DNA from 3 places in the Cytobacillus sp. FSL R5-0569 genome. Region 2 is predicted to be linked to each of the others. Evidence: a T-box and tRNA genes for the amino acid it is inferred to sense, from the RefSeq annotation. Region 2 holds a T-box; the other regions hold tRNA genes.

Region 1 (5,468 bases), 3.3 Mb from region 2:
TTTTTCTTCAAAATCTTCTATTCTCATATCTAAAGAAGTATTCATAATACCAAAACGATTTGTTTCATGCCACGGGACCTCTATAACAGAGATTGTCGCATCAGCTCCTTTACTAATATGGTAATCTAGCATTAAGTCATAGTTCATTTTGTAAATATGGTCACCTGATAAAATTAATACATATTCGGGGTTATGTTGCTCTAAATAATTGATATTCTGATAGATAGCACTTGCCGTACCTGTATACCATTTGACTTCAGAAGATTCACTGTAAGGGGGAAGTACTGTCACACCGCCATTTCTTCTATCCAAATCCCAAGCGCTTCCTATGCCAATATATGAATTGAGTATTAGCGGTTGATATTGTGTTAATACACCGACTGTATCGATGCCTGAATTTGTACAATTACTAAGTGTAAAATCGATGATGCGGTATTTACCTCCAAAAGGTACAGCTGGTTTAGCAAGCTCCTTCGTCAAAGAATTAAGGCGGCTTCCTTTGCCTCCAGCAAGCAACATCGCTACACATTTCTTGTTAGCCATTTACAACATCACTCCTTTTTCTTTTTCTAACAGGACGTAAAACTGAAATACCGAATGGTGGTATCGTCATTTCGATGCTGTATGGTTTTCCATGATAGGATAGTTTTTTTGTATTTAATACACGTTTATTAATACAATGGGAGCCACCAAATTCATTATTATCACTATTAAACACTTCTCTATAACTCCCATTTTTAGGAACACCCATTCGAAAATTCATATATACTTGAGGGGAAAAGTTACATACAACAATTAATATTTCTTGTTCTTCTACTCCTTTACGAATAAATGAAAAAATGGATTGCTGATGGTTATTAGCATCAATCCACTCAAAACCTTCTGATCTGTGGTCCCATTCATATAATGATTTAGATCTCTTATATAACTTTATTAACTTCTTCACATAATGATTCGTTTTTGCATGCATTTCATACTGAAGTAAGTGCCAATCCAACTCAGCTTCATCTTTCCACTCGGCAAATTGTCCTAGCTCAAACCCCATAAATAACAGCTTTTTACCTGGATGTGTCATCATAAAACCTAAGAGCAAACGATATTGGGCAAATTTTTGCCAATAATCTCCTGGCATCTTGTCTAGCAGGGATTTCTTCCCATGGACAACCTCATCATGTGATAACGGTAAGAGAAAATTTTCGGAGTATGCATACATTAATGAAAAAGTCATTTTATTATGGTGGTATTGCCGTTCATGTGGGGCTTTCTCCATATAAGATAATACATCATTCATCCACCCCATATTCCATTTATAACTGAAACCTAATCCGCCATAGTGAACAGGAGCCGTTACTTGGGGCCAATCTGTAGAATCCTCTGCCATCATCAAGATAGAAGGATCATAAGCAAAAACAGCCTTATTTAATTTCTGTAAAAATTGAATACCAAATGGATTTTCCCTATTCTCGTTATTAGGCCAAAAAATGATATTTGATACTGCATCAATTCTAAATCCATCGACATGGTATTTTTCCATCCAAAAAATAGCATTGGATATGAGGAAACTATGAACCTCTGTTTTACTTAAATTAAAATTAGCTGTACCCCAAACAAAATTTTCCCTATCAGCTTCTGTTTCGTATTCATAAACATATTCACCATCTAAACAATATAGCCCATGTTGATCTTTACAGAAATGTCCTGGTACCCAATCTAAAATAACACCAATATTATTTTGATGACATTGATCAATAAAAAACATTAAATCTTTTGGTTCACCATATCTACTAGTAGCCGAATAATAGCCTGTTCCTTGATACCCCCATGAACGATCATAAGGGTGTTCAATTATAGGCATCAATTCAATATGTGTAAAACCATGCTCCTTTACGTAAGGAATGATTTCTTCTGCTAGTTCACTGTATGTCAATAAAAGGCCATTCCTCTTTTTCCATGTACCTAAGTGCATCTCATATATCATCATAGGTTCTGAAAATGCTTTCCTTTGTTGTTTTTCCTTTTGCCAGCCTTGGTCCTTCCATTTGTAACCTTCTAAGGAATAAACAATCGAAGCAGTACTAGGCCGTAATTCTGAACAAAAAGCAAAAGGATCAGCCTTTAAAAAAGTTTGTTCATCCTTGTTCTTAATTGCATATTTATAAATTTCTCCTGTTAAATCTCCATCTAGCTGAATTCTCCATATCCCCTCTTTATTTACTTTATCTAATGAAAAACCTTCGCCATTCCAATGATTAAAAGAACCAACTAATGATATTGAGGTGGCATGTGGAGCATAGATAGTAAAGGAAGTAACCCAATTATCTCCTTCTTTATGACGGTGTGATCCAAACAGTTCGTATGCCATAAATAAGCTTCCTTCATGAAACAAGTGCATTTCGAATTCAGTGGGGTATGCAGTTGTATTCATCTTAATTCATTCCACTCCTTGTATTACATTACTCTTTCTTAAATAATTCGTCTTAAGTATAAAAATCCCTTGTTATTTTTCAAATTATTTTGACATCTAATGACAGATAATATAACATCCAAAAAGTGTTAGCCACATAAAAAAGAAGCTGTCAACTTATGTTGACAGCTTCTTTTTTATGACCCCTACGGGATTCGAACCCGTGTTACCGCCGTGAAAGGGCGGTGTCTTAACCGCTTGACCAAGGGGCCAACTGGCGGAGAAGGAGGGATTTGAACCCTCGCGCCGGTTGCCCGACCTACACCCTTAGCAGGGGCGCCTCTTCAGCCACTTGAGTACTTCTCCATATGGCTCCGCAGGTAGGATTCGAACCTACGACCGTTCGGTTAACAGCCGAATGCTCTACCACTGAGCTACTGCGGAATAATATAAATGGTGGGCCTAAATGGACTCGAACCATCGACCTCACGCTTATCAGGCGTGCGCTCTAACCAGCTGAGCTATAGGCCCCTATTTAAGCGGGTGAAGGGAATCGAACCCTCATCATCAGCTTGGAAGGCTGAGGTTTTACCACTAAACTACACCCGCAATGGGGCGGCTGATGGGAATCGAACCCACGAATGTCGGAACCACAATCCGATGCGTTAACCACTTCGCCACAACCGCCATAAAAGATGGCTCAGGACGGAATCGAACCGCCGACACAAGGATTTTCAGTCCTTTGCTCTACCGACTGAGCTACTGAGCCAAAATAATAAATATGTAAATGGCGGTCCGGACGGGACTCGAACCCGCGACCTCCTGCGTGACAGGCAGGCATTCTAACCAACTGAACTACCGGACCAGATTGCGGGGGCAGGATTTGAACCTGCGACCTTCGGGTTATGAGCCCGACGAGCTACCGGACTGCTCCACCCCGCGATAATAATATGAATGGCGGAGGAAGAGGGATTCGAACCCCCGCGGGCTTTAACACCCCTGTCGGTTTTCAAGACCGATCCCTTCAGCCAGACTTGGGTATTCCTCCGAATAATGGTGGACCTTGTAGGACTCGAACCTACGACCGGACGGTTATGAGCCGTCTGCTCTAACCAGCTGAGCTAAAGGTCCATCATTCTATCTATGGTAGCGGCGGAGGGGATCGAACCCCCGACCTCACGGGTATGAACCGTACGCTCTAGCCAGCTGAGCTACACCGCCATAGAATATATTGTATAAAATTAATTGGTGGAGCCTAGCGGGATCGAACCGCTGACCTCCTGCGTGCAAAGCAGGCGCTCTCCCAGCTGAGCTAAGGCCCCTAAAAATATATATGTATATCTAGTGGTCGGGAAGACAGGATTCGAACCTGCGACCCCTTGGTCCCAAACCAAGTGCTCTACCAAGCTGAGCTACTTCCCGATACAAAACGCGCCCGAGAGGAGTCGAACCCCTAACCTTTTGATCCGTAGTCAAACGCTCTATCCAATTGAGCTACGGGCGCTTAATTTTAAAAAGAATGGTGCCGAGGACCGGAATCGAACCGGTACGGTAGTCACCTACCGCAGGATTTTAAGTCCTGTGCGTCTGCCAGTTCCGCCACCCCGGCACATATTGGAGCGGAAGACGGGATTCGAACCCGCGACCCTCACCTTGGCAAGGTGATGTTCTACCACTGAACTACTTCCGCAAATATTTAAAATGAAAAATGGTGCGGGTGAAGGGAGTCGAACCCCCACGCCTTGCGGCGCCAGATCCTAAGTCTGGTGCGTCTGCCAATTCCGCCACACCCGCATATTAAAATGATCAAATGGTGAGCCATGAAGGACTCGAACCTTCGACCCTCTGATTAAAAGTCAGATGCTCTACCAACTGAGCTAATGGCTCGTACAAAGCACGAGTGGTGCCGGCCAGAGGACTTGAACCCCCAACCTACTGATTACAAGTCAGTTGCTCTACCAATTGAGCTAGGCCGGCAAATACACACAAAAAATGGTGGAGGATGACGGGATCGAACCGCCGACCCTCTGCTTGTAAGGCAGATGCTCTCCCAGCTGAGCTAATCCTCCAATATGTATGCCCGGCAACGTCCTACTCTCACAAGGGGACAGCCCCTAACTACCATCGGCGCTTTAGAAGCTTAACTTCCGTGTTCGGTATGGGAACGGGTGTGACCTTCTCGCTATCGCCACCGGACTTTTTAAAGACATATATTATTATAACGTCTTTAATAAAATTTTCAAGAGAAATTTTAAATCATTCTCTGAAAACTAGGTAATGTTGAAGAAGATTGTTTTGAGTAATCGCCTGAATGCGTGCTGACGCGACTACTTACGTAGTGCTGTCTAGCTGCGGCGGCTTGAAGCCGCCCGCATATCGTATTGTCCAGCTACAGCGCCTAGGTGCTCGAGGTCATAAGTCAAATTTGTCATGAGGTTAAAGAACAACCTCCTGTCAAATCTGTCTTATGCTTGTCGCACCTGTGCAAGGCGCTTTCGCTTTTCGTTTTTGGTTAAGTCCTCGATCGATTAGTATTAGTCAGCTGCATGTGTCGCCACACTTCCACCTCTAACCTATCAACCTGATCATCTTTCAGGGATCTTACTAGCTTGCGCTATGGGAAATCTCATCTCGAGGGGGGCTTCATGCTTAGATGCTTTCAGCACTTATCCCTTCCGCACATAGCTACCCAGCGATGCCTTTGGCAAGACAACTGGTACACCAGCGGTGCGTCCATCCCGGTCCTCTCGTACTAAGGACAGCTCCTCTCAAATTTCCTGCGCCCACGACGGATAGGGACCGAACTGTCTCACGACGTTCTGAACCCAGCTCGCGTACCGCTTTAATGGGCGAACAGCCCAACCCTTGGGACCGACTACAGCCCCAGGATGCGATGAGCCGACATCGAGGTGCCAAACCTCCCCGTCGATGTGGACTCTTGGGGGAGATAAGCCTGTTATCCCCGGGGTAGCTTTTATCCGTTGAGCGATGGCCCTTCCATGCGGAACCACCGGATCACTAAGCCCGACTTTCGTCCCTGCTCGACTTGTAGGTCTCGCAGTCA
Region 2 (5,468 bases):
TCCGAACTGAAAATAGAAAGACGAAGAGCAAATTAAATTGTACCACCTTTGTTATTACCCTCATACCACACAACTATTTCGTTTTACTGCAATAATTTATACTAACTACATGTAAATCACAAACACACGATACAATGCGTCATTTCATCCATTTCATTTTAGCAAAGATAAGGAAATACGATTATTAAAAAAACATTACAAAATAACTATTTCAATTCCTGAGTTTTGTTCATACCCTAAAAAACCTTTTTATATCAAACCAATGATAACAATCCACTTCTAACACATACTATGAAAATAACTAATGGATTAGCATACAATCTTAACTTTTAAATCATACATTACTTTAAGAAATCATGATTTTCCCAGTAAAAGAATGGTAAGATAAGCATATAATCTCCGTTTACAATTTAAGGTATATCCTCGGTTGAAAGGACTTGAGCTTTATGATTCAGACGATGACAGAAAACCAAATCGCTTTATTGATCATCAAAGCATTAAAAGATAATAAACAAAAAGAATTTAACAGGATTTTAGATGAACTGCAACCGTATGATATTGCTCAAGCTTATGATCATCTGCCTGAAAAGCATAAGAAGCGCTTCTTATTATTTATGACTGCTGACCGCCTTGCCCAGTTGCTAGAGGAATTGAATAAAGACATGCAGCTTGAGGTTTTAAATAAATTAGAAAATGAGAAAACAGGAAAAGTCTTGGATCTAATGGACAATGACGACCTCGCCCTTTTACTTCATGATATGTCAGCTGAGAAAATAGAAGGTCTCCTTGCCGGTATGAAACAAAGTGAATCTCGCATCATTCAGAATATGATGACCTATCCACCAGAAACTGCCGGGCGCTTAATGACTAACCGTTTTGTATGGATTCGTGATTATTACACAGTCCGAGAAGCAGTAGAGAAGTTAAAATCCTTTGCAGAATATGCTGAAACGATTAATTATTTATACGTGATAGATCAAGACAGAAAATTAGTTGGGGTTGTCTCTCACCGTGACTTACTAATCGCAGAGCCCCTCGAGGTTATCCAAGACATTATGTATGAACGGGTCATCTCAGCTGCAGTGACGACAGACCAAGAAGAAGTTGCAAACATGGTCTTAAAATATGATTTTCTTGCTATTCCAATTGTGAATGAAGAAAATGTGCTAATGGGTATTGCCACTGTTGATGACTTGATGGATGTTGTTGTCCAAGAAGCGAATGAAGATATTGAAAAACTATCCGCTTCCGGTAAGGCAATTGACTTTGATACGAAAGCTTTCGTCGCCGCTTATCGAAGGTTACCGTGGCTCATCCTTTTATTATTCATCGGCATTATTTCAGGCAGTATCATAAGCGGGTATGAGGCTACTTTATCGCAAGTCGTAGCCCTCGCCTTTTTCATGCCCATGATTTCTGGTATGACAGGTAACACAGGTACGCAATCATTAGCTGTAGTTGTCCGAGGGCTTGTATCCAATGATTTAAATAAAAAAGTGGTTACGAAACTGATTCTTAGGGAATTAGGGGTAGGCGTGATTATTGGTGTCACTTGTGGTATTTTAATCGCACTGATTGCATTTTTTTGGCAAGGAAATATTTATTTAGGCTTAGTTGTCGGAGTTTCCCTACTTCTTACTTTAATTATCGGGACACTTTCGGGAGCAACTATTCCTTTACTATTATACAAATTCGGGATAGACCCAGCCATAGCTTCCGGGCCTCTTATTACAACATTAAATGACATTTTCTCACTTGTTACGTATTTTGGTATTGCCACAATGTTTATTTCCTACTTAACTTAACATTACTTTTTTATTTTATATTGTAAATAAGGAAACTCTTTCTCAATTCGGTACGTCTATATATACGTTTAAACATATTCCTTTGCAGAAGATCCCTAATGGTTTTTTTCTGTTCGTAGCATTACCTGAATGTATAAAATAAAGATAGGTGTTTATATATGGATCGTATACAAAAAAAGAATGATCGCTTTGATTGGACATTAGCCCTGATATTATTTTTGTTCTGCATCATTAGTTGCACTGCTATTTATAGCGGGCAAACAACAGCACAGTATCCAGATAACTTCGTGCTACAACAAATAATCTTTTATAGTGTAGGTATGATTGTTATCGCCACCATTATGTACTTTGATTCTGATCAGATAAAGCGAATGACCTGGATCTTATTCGGTATCGGCACAATACTTCAAGCAGGACTTTTTATCGCACCAGAGTCCCTTGCATATGAAGTAAAAGGAGCTAAGCTCTGGTACAACGGTCTACCAGGACCTTCTTTGCAGCCATCCGAGTTCTTTAAAATATTTCTTATCCTCGCACTAAGTAAAGTAATTGTAGATCATTATGCAAAATACACCATGAAAACGGTAAAAAATGACCTTATACTGTTTATTAAGCTTGGGCTCGTTACTTGTGTTCCGCTAGGACTAATCATTTTAGAAGATTTGGGTACGGCGCTCGTTATTATCGCTATTTTCACGGGGATTCTACTTGTGTCTGGTATTACTTGGAAAATTATCCTCCCTGTTTACGGAACAGTTGCTGCTGTAGGTGGAACCATCATCTATTACATTATTTGGGCTCCTGAAACATTATTAAAGTATCTATCAGTGGATAACTACCAATTGATGCGAATTTATGCTTGGTTAGATCCGTATACACATAAACAAGGAGCTGGCTTACAACTGTACAATTCTCTTCATGCTATCGGCTCGGGAGAATTGGGTGGTAAAGGTTTTTATGAGAGACAAGTTTATATCCCCGATGTTCACACAGACTTTATTTTCAGTGTCATTGGCGAAGAATACGGCTTTATTGGTGCAAGTGTCGTGATATGCTTATATTTTATACTTATTTTCCACTTAACGAAAATTGCCTTATCAGTCAATGACCCATTTAATACTTATGTCTGCGTTGGCGTTATTAGTTATATAACGTTCCATGTATTTCAAAATATCGGGATGACCATTCAAGTATTACCGATTACAGGTATTCCTCTTCCTTTCATTAGTTATGGGGGTAGCTCCTTAATCGGAAATATGATGGCTATGGGGCTTATTTTTAGCATTAGATTTCACCAGAAGAGTTATATGTTCCAAGACAGCTCTAAATATTATCGTGCATCTTAAGGTTGCTTTTTTAACAATCTAGCGTATAATAATGGAAAATCAAACGGAAATTCAGTGACGAAGAGAGTAGATGTAGGTGAATTCTAAAGCGAAGCAGGGATGGTGAGAGCCTGCAAGAAAAGCCACATTGAAGCGCACTTCGATAGAAGCATGGCAGAATCCAAGTAGGTCATGTCGGTTGTTCGCCCCGTTACAGGCAAGTAGTAAAGGGGTTCGTCACGAACAATTAGAGTGGTACCGCGGGTTTAAGGCTCGTCTCTCAAATTATGAGAGACGGGCTTTTTTATGTTTTCCTATATTTTTGGAGGTGAAAAAGGTGATAGATATGAAAAAGACAATCAGTTCATGTATTCAAGTTGCAATAGATAACGCCTTAAGTGAAGGTGAGATTCGTCGCTTGTTAGAAACGCCTAAAACATCCGAACATGGCGATCTCTCTTTCCCATGTTTTGCACTAGCAAAGATTTATAAAGAAAACCCAAATCTATTAGCAAAAGACTTAACAGGAAAGCTAACTCATGAATGGATAGATCATGTTGAAGCAGTTGGGCCATATGTAAATATATTTTTTAATAAAAAAGCAATCAGTCAACTCATTATTCAAGCCGTACTACATCAAGGAGAGAATTACGGACAATCAGGAAGCGGTAAAGGTAAGACAATCGTATTAGACTACTCTAGCCCAAATATCGCCAAACCATTCTCAATGGGGCATCTACGTTCGACAGTCATTGGTCATTCCCTTGCACTTATAGCAGAAAAGCATGGATATGATACAGTTAAGATTAATCATTTAGGCGACTGGGGCACACAATTTGGCAAACTCATTACCGCCTATAAGCATTGGGGAAGTGAAGCTTTAATTAAAAAGGAGCCAATTAAGGAATTACTCCAATTATACGTAAAATTTCACCAGAAAGCTGAGGAACATCCCCACTTGCATGAAGAAGCAAGAGCTTGGTTCAGAAAACTTGAACTTGATGATGCGGAGGCAAAGCAACTTTGGTCTTGGTTTAGAGACGAATCTTTAAAAGAATTCGAGAAAACCTATCAACTGCTCGGTGTCTCTTTTGACTCTAATTATGGGGAGGCCTTTTATAACAATCAAATGAACGCGGTTGTCGATACACTGCAACAATCTGACTTGCTATCTACCTCTGATGGAGCAGAAATCGTACCCTTATCAGATGAAAATCTACCTCCTTGCTTAATTAAGAAATCAGATGGAGCGACTCTTTATGCTACACGCGATATTACGGCAGCCATTTATCGTAAACAAACATACCAATTTGATGAGGCTCTCTATATCGTTGGTCCAGAGCAGTCCATCCACTTCCAACAAGTCAAAGCCGTATTATCTAAAATGGGGCATTCCTGGGCGACACATATCCATCACATCCCATTTGGGTTGTATTTACAAGAAGGTAAGAAGATGTCGACAAGAAAAGGTCGTGTCATATTATTAGAGGAAGTATTACAAGATGCCATACAATTAGCTTCAGAGAATATTGAACAAAAAAATCCTCATCTAAAGAACAAAGATGAGGTAGCTAAAGCTGTTGGTGTAGGAGCAATCATTTTCCATGATTTAAAGAACGAACGAATGAAACAAATAGAATTTTCTTTAGAAGACATGTTAACATTCGAAGGGGAAACCGGTCCGTATGTACAGTATACCCAAGCTAGAGCGCAATCTATTTTACACAAAAGTCAGCAACAGACTTATAAAATAGAAGGTCTATCAAGTGAATACGCTTGGCAAGTAGCTAAACTTTTATCCCTTTATCCAGATAAGCTCGTCCTTGCCCATGAAAAATCAGCACCGTCCATCATTGCCAAATATTTAATTAGTCTAGCGCAAAGCTTTAACAAATACTATGCTAACGAAAAAATACTTCATAAAGATGAACATTTATCTTCGAGACTCGGTCTTGTCAAAGCAGTAACAATCATCTTAACTGACGGCCTGCATTTACTTGGTATGAAGGCACCTCAGGAGATGTAATTTCACCTTGTACATCAGCTCCCTCTTTAGCCAATTGGGAGCTATATGATTGAATGAAACAAAAGTCTACAGTTAGTTACCACTATATATCCGGCGGCTACAATATGTAGCCTTTTTAAAAAATGCAATCTACCAGGAAAGAGCTAGAAACAGGCTTACTTCGTCATATTTCTAATCCACACTAAACCAAAGCCTACCCTGTATGTCCCTGTTTAAGAGTACCCTTTTTCTTCTCGCCAATGAGCAATATGTCTTTTCCCTAGAACAGTGAAAAAGTAGAGAAGATAAAGAACAACGATGATTAATCCAAAA
Region 3 (5,468 bases), 3.5 Mb from region 2:
ACACCTACACTTACAATAGGCGCGAGTATTTTCCAAGTGATACCTGAGATAAAAACCATTCCGAGCAAAATCGCTAAAATTACCAAGGAAGTCCCCAAATCTGGTTGTTGCATGATGAGCAACAAGGGGAAGCCAGTAACAATTAGCATTTTAAATAATAGGAAAAAATCTGTTTTCACAGTTTTTAATTGTGTCTTTTGATGATGGTCATCGATGACCCTGGCTAGAGCTAATATGAGAAAAACCTTTACTAACTCAGCGGGCTGTATTTGTCCAAGACCAGGCAACCGTATCCATGATTTAGCTCCATTAATTACAGGAGCAATACTTTCAGGTGCGACAACAAGAAATCCAAGTAGCAATAGTCCAAAACCGTAAGCATACCAAGAAATTTTCTTTAATTGCTCAGCATCTAATGTAATGACAGCTAGTATAATCCCTATTCCCACTACATACCATACAATTTGTTTAAGTAAAAAATTCTCACCGTATTGTTCAGTCGTTTGTGCACTATATATAGAAATACAGCTCACTAAAAACAATAAAAATAAAATAAGAACTAAAGTATAATCAATTCTCGATGTTGTCGTTCGTTTAGAAGTCATTAATCAATCTCCTTATGAAACAAAGGCTCTTCATTAAAAATAATCTGTGTACAATACTTCATTATATTTTTTTTAGATGAAAATCACAACAGCTACGTATATTTCTTTTTTGTAACAAAGAAAAATGCATATTATAATTGTACATATTTACTTTGAATATCCTTTACCATCCACATGATGTTATTAGGTACTTGTGGCAAGAAATATCCGATAAAAAGAGGGCTTGTTACATATCGAGGGACGATTTTTGCATATATTTCATTCTCGAAATGATAAAAAAATAGATTATAGCTGTTACATGTAAAAGGAAAATCCCTCAGAATATATTTGGTTGCCATTTGAATATATTTAGCAAACGCTGCAATATCCTTTTTCTGTCCTAATTTAACATTAAATTCATAAAAACCAATACGAGGTTTATTCGATAAAGAAAATTCAGTATCACCATGTTGATCAATCAATTCTCCTACAAAATCGTCAGCCTGCACCTTATTTTGATACACGACATCATATAAACCAACAATTTGCATATGAGGATGAGCAATGCTTCCACCTGAATGAGGACCATGATTCTTGAAAAAAATCACAGATTTATATTTATCACTTTTCTCCATACTTAACCAATTGTCTAAACCAAATGTAATCAATCTGACTAAATGGTTGTCATCATACTGTGAAAGTTCCGTGTCACACTGATCTGTCTCGATTAAGACCGTTTGATGAGCATTTTCTAATACGGGATATTTATTCTCCAACCAAATGATCGGACCATCCTCCGCTATAATCTTCGTCAATTGTTCTCTCTGACAGAACGGACACACTTGTTCTTTATTCCTTATACTATTAGGTTTCTGTTTACCAATGCTTGTATTAAAAAATAAATGAGTATTTTTCATTTGTTATTCTCTCCTGATTTCAATTACTTACTTCTATTATAAAGGGCTTCTTCTTTATAGTGTGAAAGTTTGATTATGATTAGTATAAAATTCATCAATATTAAAGGCAACTTCACTTGCGTAACATGAAAACAAAAGTACATTATTAAATAAGATAAAAAAGATATTTGCATATGCAAATATCTTTCTTCTACTGTTAATTTACTATGACCTCAAATTCACTATGTTCATGTAATCCTTCATCATTTTCTACATGAACGACAATCTTGTATGTTCCATTATCAGTAAATGCATGTGCTGCTGTATACATCCCACTAGTTTCCTCTACTGCATCTACCCATGCCACCTGATGATCATCAATTGACTGAACGATTTCTAACCTCACATTTGCCTCTTCAAGTCCTTGTTCTTCTTTAGTAATATGAATATCAAATGGAGTTTCCTCATTCGTCTTAATATCAGCAGTAGGACTTATATGTATCGCTACATTTCCATCATGCTCATGTGCGCTGTGGCCTTGATTTTCTTCTTCGTTATCTATTTCAGCACTGCCTACCGCCACTTTAACTTTAGGCATAGTGTGCATACTTCTTGCGGTGACATGTGACTGAATATGATAGATAGCATCTTTTTCAAATGTATAGGATGCAACGTACTTGCCATCATTCTCGTGTTCTGCTTCTATTAATTCACCATTATCCTTTTTCCCATCTTCCCACAATTCAAATTTTACTTCATCTGCATCTTCCACAGACTCGTCTCCCTGAGTAACAGTAACTTCCAAGCGTACTTCTTCGTTCCTTTTAATCTGACTTGGTATCGAGATACTGGCATCGATTGCAGCAGGAACTGATCCTTCCCCACCACTAGAGTTTGCATCATTCTCTGCATTTCCACAAGCAGCAAGAAAAATAATCATAATTACAGAAAAGGTTGATATCCACTTCTTCATAAAAAGCCCCTCTTTCTTAAACATCTAATCTTTCTCATCTATATTACTAATAATATGTGTTAGAAAAGTGAAATAATTTGTTAATGAGAGAAATATGTAAAATAAAGAAAATATAGGTATAAAAAAAGATTTATTTGGAGAAACTTCTATTACAAGTGTAAATCCCCCTTTTTAGCTTCCATTCATGGAAGCTTTTTTTTTGTACTTATCTACAAAGCTTTCAACTAGATGCCTAGAAGCTTAATTTAAAATTAATCATACAAAAAAAGCTCATAAACCTTATAGAAGATTTAAGAGCTTTGACGCGCCTTAGAGGATTCGAACCTCTGACCCACAGCTTAGAAGGCTGTTGCTCTATCCAGCTGAGCTAAAGGCGCAAACTAAAATATGTATGGCTCCGCAGGTAGGATTCGAACCTACGACCGTTCGGTTAACAGCCGAATGCTCTACCACTGAGCTACTGCGGAATAATATAAATGGTGGGCCTAAATGGACTCGAACCATCGACCTCACGCTTATCAGGCGTGCGCTCTAACCAGCTGAGCTATAGGCCCCTATTTAAGCGGGTGAAGGGAATCGAACCCTCATCATCAGCTTGGAAGGCTGAGGTTTTACCACTAAACTACACCCGCATTTAAGAACTTCAACATACCGGTGGTCGGGGTCGAACCGACACTCCCGAAGGAACACGATTTTGAGTCGTGCGCGTCTGCCAATTCCGCCACACCGGCATAAAGGCAACACCCGGATTTGAACCGGGGATAAAGGTTTTGCAGACCTCTGCCTTACCACTTGGCTATGCTGCCATAACTGGGCTAGTAGGGTTCGAACCTACGAATGACGGAATCAAAATCCGTTGCCTTACCACTTGGCTATAGCCCAATAAAATGTTTAAAAATGGGGCGGCTGATGGGAATCGAACCCACGAATGTCGGAACCACAATCCGATGCGTTAACCACTTCGCCACAACCGCCATAATTGGCAGGGGTAGTAGGAATCGAACCCACATCAAAGGTTTTGGAGACCTTCGTTTTACCATTAAACTATACCCCTAGATGGTGGAGGGGGGCAGATTCGAACTGCCGAACCCGAAGGAGCGGATTTACAGTCCGCCGCGTTTAGCCACTTCGCTACCCCTCCAAAAAAGACTAAATGGTGGCTCAGGACGGAATCGAACCGCCGACACAAGGATTTTCAGTCCTTTGCTCTACCGACTGAGCTACTGAGCCAAAATAATAAATATGTAAATGGCGGTCCGGACGGGACTCGAACCCGCGACCTCCTGCGTGACAGGCAGGCATTCTAACCAACTGAACTACCGGACCAGATTGCGGGGGCAGGATTTGAACCTGCGACCTTCGGGTTATGAGCCCGACGAGCTACCGGACTGCTCCACCCCGCGATAATAAATATTAATGGCGGAGGAAGAGGGATTCGAACCCCCGCGGGCTTTAACACCCCTGTCGGTTTTCAAGACCGATCCCTTCAGCCAGACTTGGGTATTCCTCCATTAATAAAAAAGCAATAGCGGCGGAGGGGATCGAACCCCCGACCTCACGGGTATGAACCGTACGCTCTAGCCAGCTGAGCTACACCGCCATAAAATATATTGTTAAAAATTAAATTGGTGGAGCCTAGCGGGATCGAACCGCTGACCTCCTGCGTGCAAAGCAGGCGCTCTCCCAGCTGAGCTAAGGCCCCTAAAAAGTATTCGTGGTCGGGAAGACAGGATTCGAACCTGCGACCCCTTGGTCCCAAACCAAGTGCTCTACCAAGCTGAGCTACTTCCCGAAATAAAACGCGCCCGAGAGGAGTCGAACCCCTAACCTTTTGATCCGTAGTCAAACGCTCTATCCAATTGAGCTACGGGCGCATATGGAGCGGAAGACGGGATTCGAACCCGCGACCCTCACCTTGGCAAGGTGATGTTCTACCACTGAACTACTTCCGCAAATATCCATTATAAAATACTAATGCGGGTGAAGGGAGTCGAACCCCCACGCCTTGCGGCGCCAGATCCTAAGTCTGGTGCGTCTGCCAATTCCGCCACACCCGCAAATATAAATGGTGAGCCATGAAGGACTCGAACCTTCGACCCTCTGATTAAAAGTCAGATGCTCTACCAACTGAGCTAATGGCTCGTACAAAGGACGAGTGGTGCCGGCCAGAGGACTTGAACCCCCAACCTACTGATTACAAGTCAGTTGCTCTACCAATTGAGCTAGGCCGGCAAATAAACACAAAAATGGTGGAGGATGACGGGATCGAACCGCCGACCCTCTGCTTGTAAGGCAGATGCTCTCCCAGCTGAGCTAATCCTCCAAAATGGTGACCCCTACGGGATTCGAACCCGTGTTACCGCCGTGAAGGGGCGGTGTCTTAACCGCTTGACCAAGGGGCCAAAAAATAACCCCAAAAATTGGGGTAGTTTGCCCGGCAGCGTCCTACTCTCACAAGGGGACAGCCCCTAACTACCATCGGCGCTGAGAAGCTTAACTTCCGTGTTCGGTATGGGAACGGGTGTGACCTTCTCGCTATCGCCACCGGACTATGAAATTGTAAGGGAATCGTTCCCTCAAAACTAGGTAATGTTGAAGAAGATATTTATGAGTAATCGCCTATGCGTTGCTGATGCGACTACTTACGTAGTGCTGTCTAGCTGCGGCGGCTTGGAGCCGCCCGCATTTCGTATTGTCCAGCTACAGCGCCTAGGTGCTCGAGGTCATAAGTCAAATTTGTCATGAGGTTAAAGAACAACCTCCTGTCAAATCTGTCTTATGCTTGTCGCACCTGTGCAAGGCGCTTTCGCTTTTCGTTTTTGGTTAAGTCCTCGATCGATTAGTATTAGTCAGCTACATGTGTCGCCACACTTCCACCTCTAACCTATCAACCTGATCATCTTTCAGGGATCTTACTAGCTTGCGCTATGGGAAATCTCATCTCGAGGGGGGCTTCATGCTTAGATGCTTTCAGCACTTATCCCTTCCGCACATAGCTACCCAGCGATGCCTTTG

What was found. The T-box of region 2 lies ahead of argS (arginine--tRNA ligase). A T-box ahead of a tRNA ligase gene usually reads a tRNA of that ligase, here a tRNA-Arg.
Region 1: it has a tRNA-Arg gene. The T-box ahead of argS (arginine--tRNA ligase) is inferred to sense a tRNA for this amino acid. The anticodon was not compared.
Region 3: it has a tRNA-Arg gene. The T-box ahead of argS (arginine--tRNA ligase) is inferred to sense a tRNA for this amino acid. The anticodon was not compared.

The regions. Positions count from the first base shown of each region.
Region 1 covers NZ_JBBOWW010000001.1:3,680,961-3,686,428, forward strand. Annotated here, with positions in the region: gene MKX78_RS18540 (glucose-1-phosphate adenylyltransferase) at 1-543, opposite strand, end outside; gene glgB (1,4-alpha-glucan branching enzyme) at 536-2,425, opposite strand; tRNA gene MKX78_RS18550 (tRNA-Glu) at 2,605-2,676, opposite strand; tRNA gene MKX78_RS18555 (tRNA-Ser) at 2,680-2,770, opposite strand; tRNA gene MKX78_RS18560 (tRNA-Asn) at 2,774-2,848, opposite strand; tRNA gene MKX78_RS18565 (tRNA-Ile) at 2,859-2,935, opposite strand; tRNA gene MKX78_RS18570 (tRNA-Gly) at 2,943-3,013, opposite strand; tRNA gene MKX78_RS18575 (tRNA-His) at 3,016-3,091, opposite strand; tRNA gene MKX78_RS18580 (tRNA-Phe) at 3,101-3,173, opposite strand; tRNA gene MKX78_RS18585 (tRNA-Asp) at 3,193-3,269, opposite strand; tRNA gene MKX78_RS18590 (tRNA-Met) at 3,273-3,346, opposite strand; tRNA gene MKX78_RS18595 (tRNA-Ser) at 3,360-3,452, opposite strand; tRNA gene MKX78_RS18600 (tRNA-Ile) at 3,459-3,535, opposite strand; tRNA gene MKX78_RS18605 (tRNA-Met) at 3,549-3,625, opposite strand; tRNA gene MKX78_RS18610 (tRNA-Ala) at 3,651-3,726, opposite strand; tRNA gene MKX78_RS18615 (tRNA-Pro) at 3,750-3,826, opposite strand; tRNA gene MKX78_RS18620 (tRNA-Arg) at 3,835-3,908, opposite strand; tRNA gene MKX78_RS18625 (tRNA-Leu) at 3,925-4,013, opposite strand; tRNA gene MKX78_RS18630 (tRNA-Gly) at 4,020-4,094, opposite strand; tRNA gene MKX78_RS18635 (tRNA-Leu) at 4,114-4,198, opposite strand; tRNA gene MKX78_RS18640 (tRNA-Lys) at 4,216-4,291, opposite strand; tRNA gene MKX78_RS18645 (tRNA-Thr) at 4,306-4,381, opposite strand; tRNA gene MKX78_RS18650 (tRNA-Val) at 4,398-4,473, opposite strand; rRNA gene rrf (5S ribosomal RNA) at 4,483-4,600, opposite strand; rRNA gene MKX78_RS18660 (23S ribosomal RNA) at 4,913-5,468, opposite strand, start outside.
Region 2 covers NZ_JBBOWW010000001.1:418,441-423,908, reverse strand. Annotated here, with positions in the region: gene mgtE (magnesium transporter) at 447-1,805, shown strand; gene MKX78_RS02240 (FtsW/RodA/SpoVE family cell cycle protein) at 1,964-3,151, shown strand; T-box leader at 3,197-3,414, shown strand; gene argS (arginine--tRNA ligase) at 3,471-5,156, shown strand; gene MKX78_RS02230 (sulfite exporter TauE/SafE family protein) at 5,369-5,468, opposite strand, start outside.
Region 3 covers NZ_JBBOWW010000001.1:3,911,110-3,916,577, forward strand. Annotated here, with positions in the region: gene rodA (rod shape-determining protein RodA) at 1-605, opposite strand, end outside; gene MKX78_RS19905 (DUF4931 domain-containing protein) at 737-1,501, opposite strand; gene MKX78_RS19910 (FixH family protein) at 1,698-2,453, opposite strand; tRNA gene MKX78_RS19915 (tRNA-Arg) at 2,757-2,830, opposite strand; tRNA gene MKX78_RS19920 (tRNA-Asn) at 2,846-2,920, opposite strand; tRNA gene MKX78_RS19925 (tRNA-Ile) at 2,931-3,007, opposite strand; tRNA gene MKX78_RS19930 (tRNA-Gly) at 3,015-3,085, opposite strand; tRNA gene MKX78_RS19935 (tRNA-Leu) at 3,103-3,184, opposite strand; tRNA gene MKX78_RS19940 (tRNA-Cys) at 3,189-3,259, opposite strand; tRNA gene MKX78_RS19945 (tRNA-Gln) at 3,264-3,335, opposite strand; tRNA gene MKX78_RS19950 (tRNA-His) at 3,352-3,427, opposite strand; tRNA gene MKX78_RS19955 (tRNA-Trp) at 3,434-3,507, opposite strand; tRNA gene MKX78_RS19960 (tRNA-Tyr) at 3,511-3,594, opposite strand; tRNA gene MKX78_RS19965 (tRNA-Phe) at 3,608-3,683, opposite strand; tRNA gene MKX78_RS19970 (tRNA-Asp) at 3,703-3,779, opposite strand; tRNA gene MKX78_RS19975 (tRNA-Met) at 3,783-3,856, opposite strand; tRNA gene MKX78_RS19980 (tRNA-Ser) at 3,871-3,963, opposite strand; tRNA gene MKX78_RS19985 (tRNA-Met) at 3,980-4,053, opposite strand; tRNA gene MKX78_RS19990 (tRNA-Ala) at 4,080-4,155, opposite strand; tRNA gene MKX78_RS19995 (tRNA-Pro) at 4,169-4,245, opposite strand; tRNA gene MKX78_RS20000 (tRNA-Arg) at 4,254-4,327, opposite strand; tRNA gene MKX78_RS20005 (tRNA-Gly) at 4,331-4,405, opposite strand; tRNA gene MKX78_RS20010 (tRNA-Leu) at 4,429-4,510, opposite strand; tRNA gene MKX78_RS20015 (tRNA-Lys) at 4,520-4,595, opposite strand; tRNA gene MKX78_RS20020 (tRNA-Thr) at 4,610-4,685, opposite strand; tRNA gene MKX78_RS20025 (tRNA-Val) at 4,701-4,776, opposite strand; tRNA gene MKX78_RS20030 (tRNA-Glu) at 4,781-4,855, opposite strand; rRNA gene rrf (5S ribosomal RNA) at 4,886-5,002, opposite strand; rRNA gene MKX78_RS20040 (23S ribosomal RNA) at 5,273-5,468, opposite strand, start outside.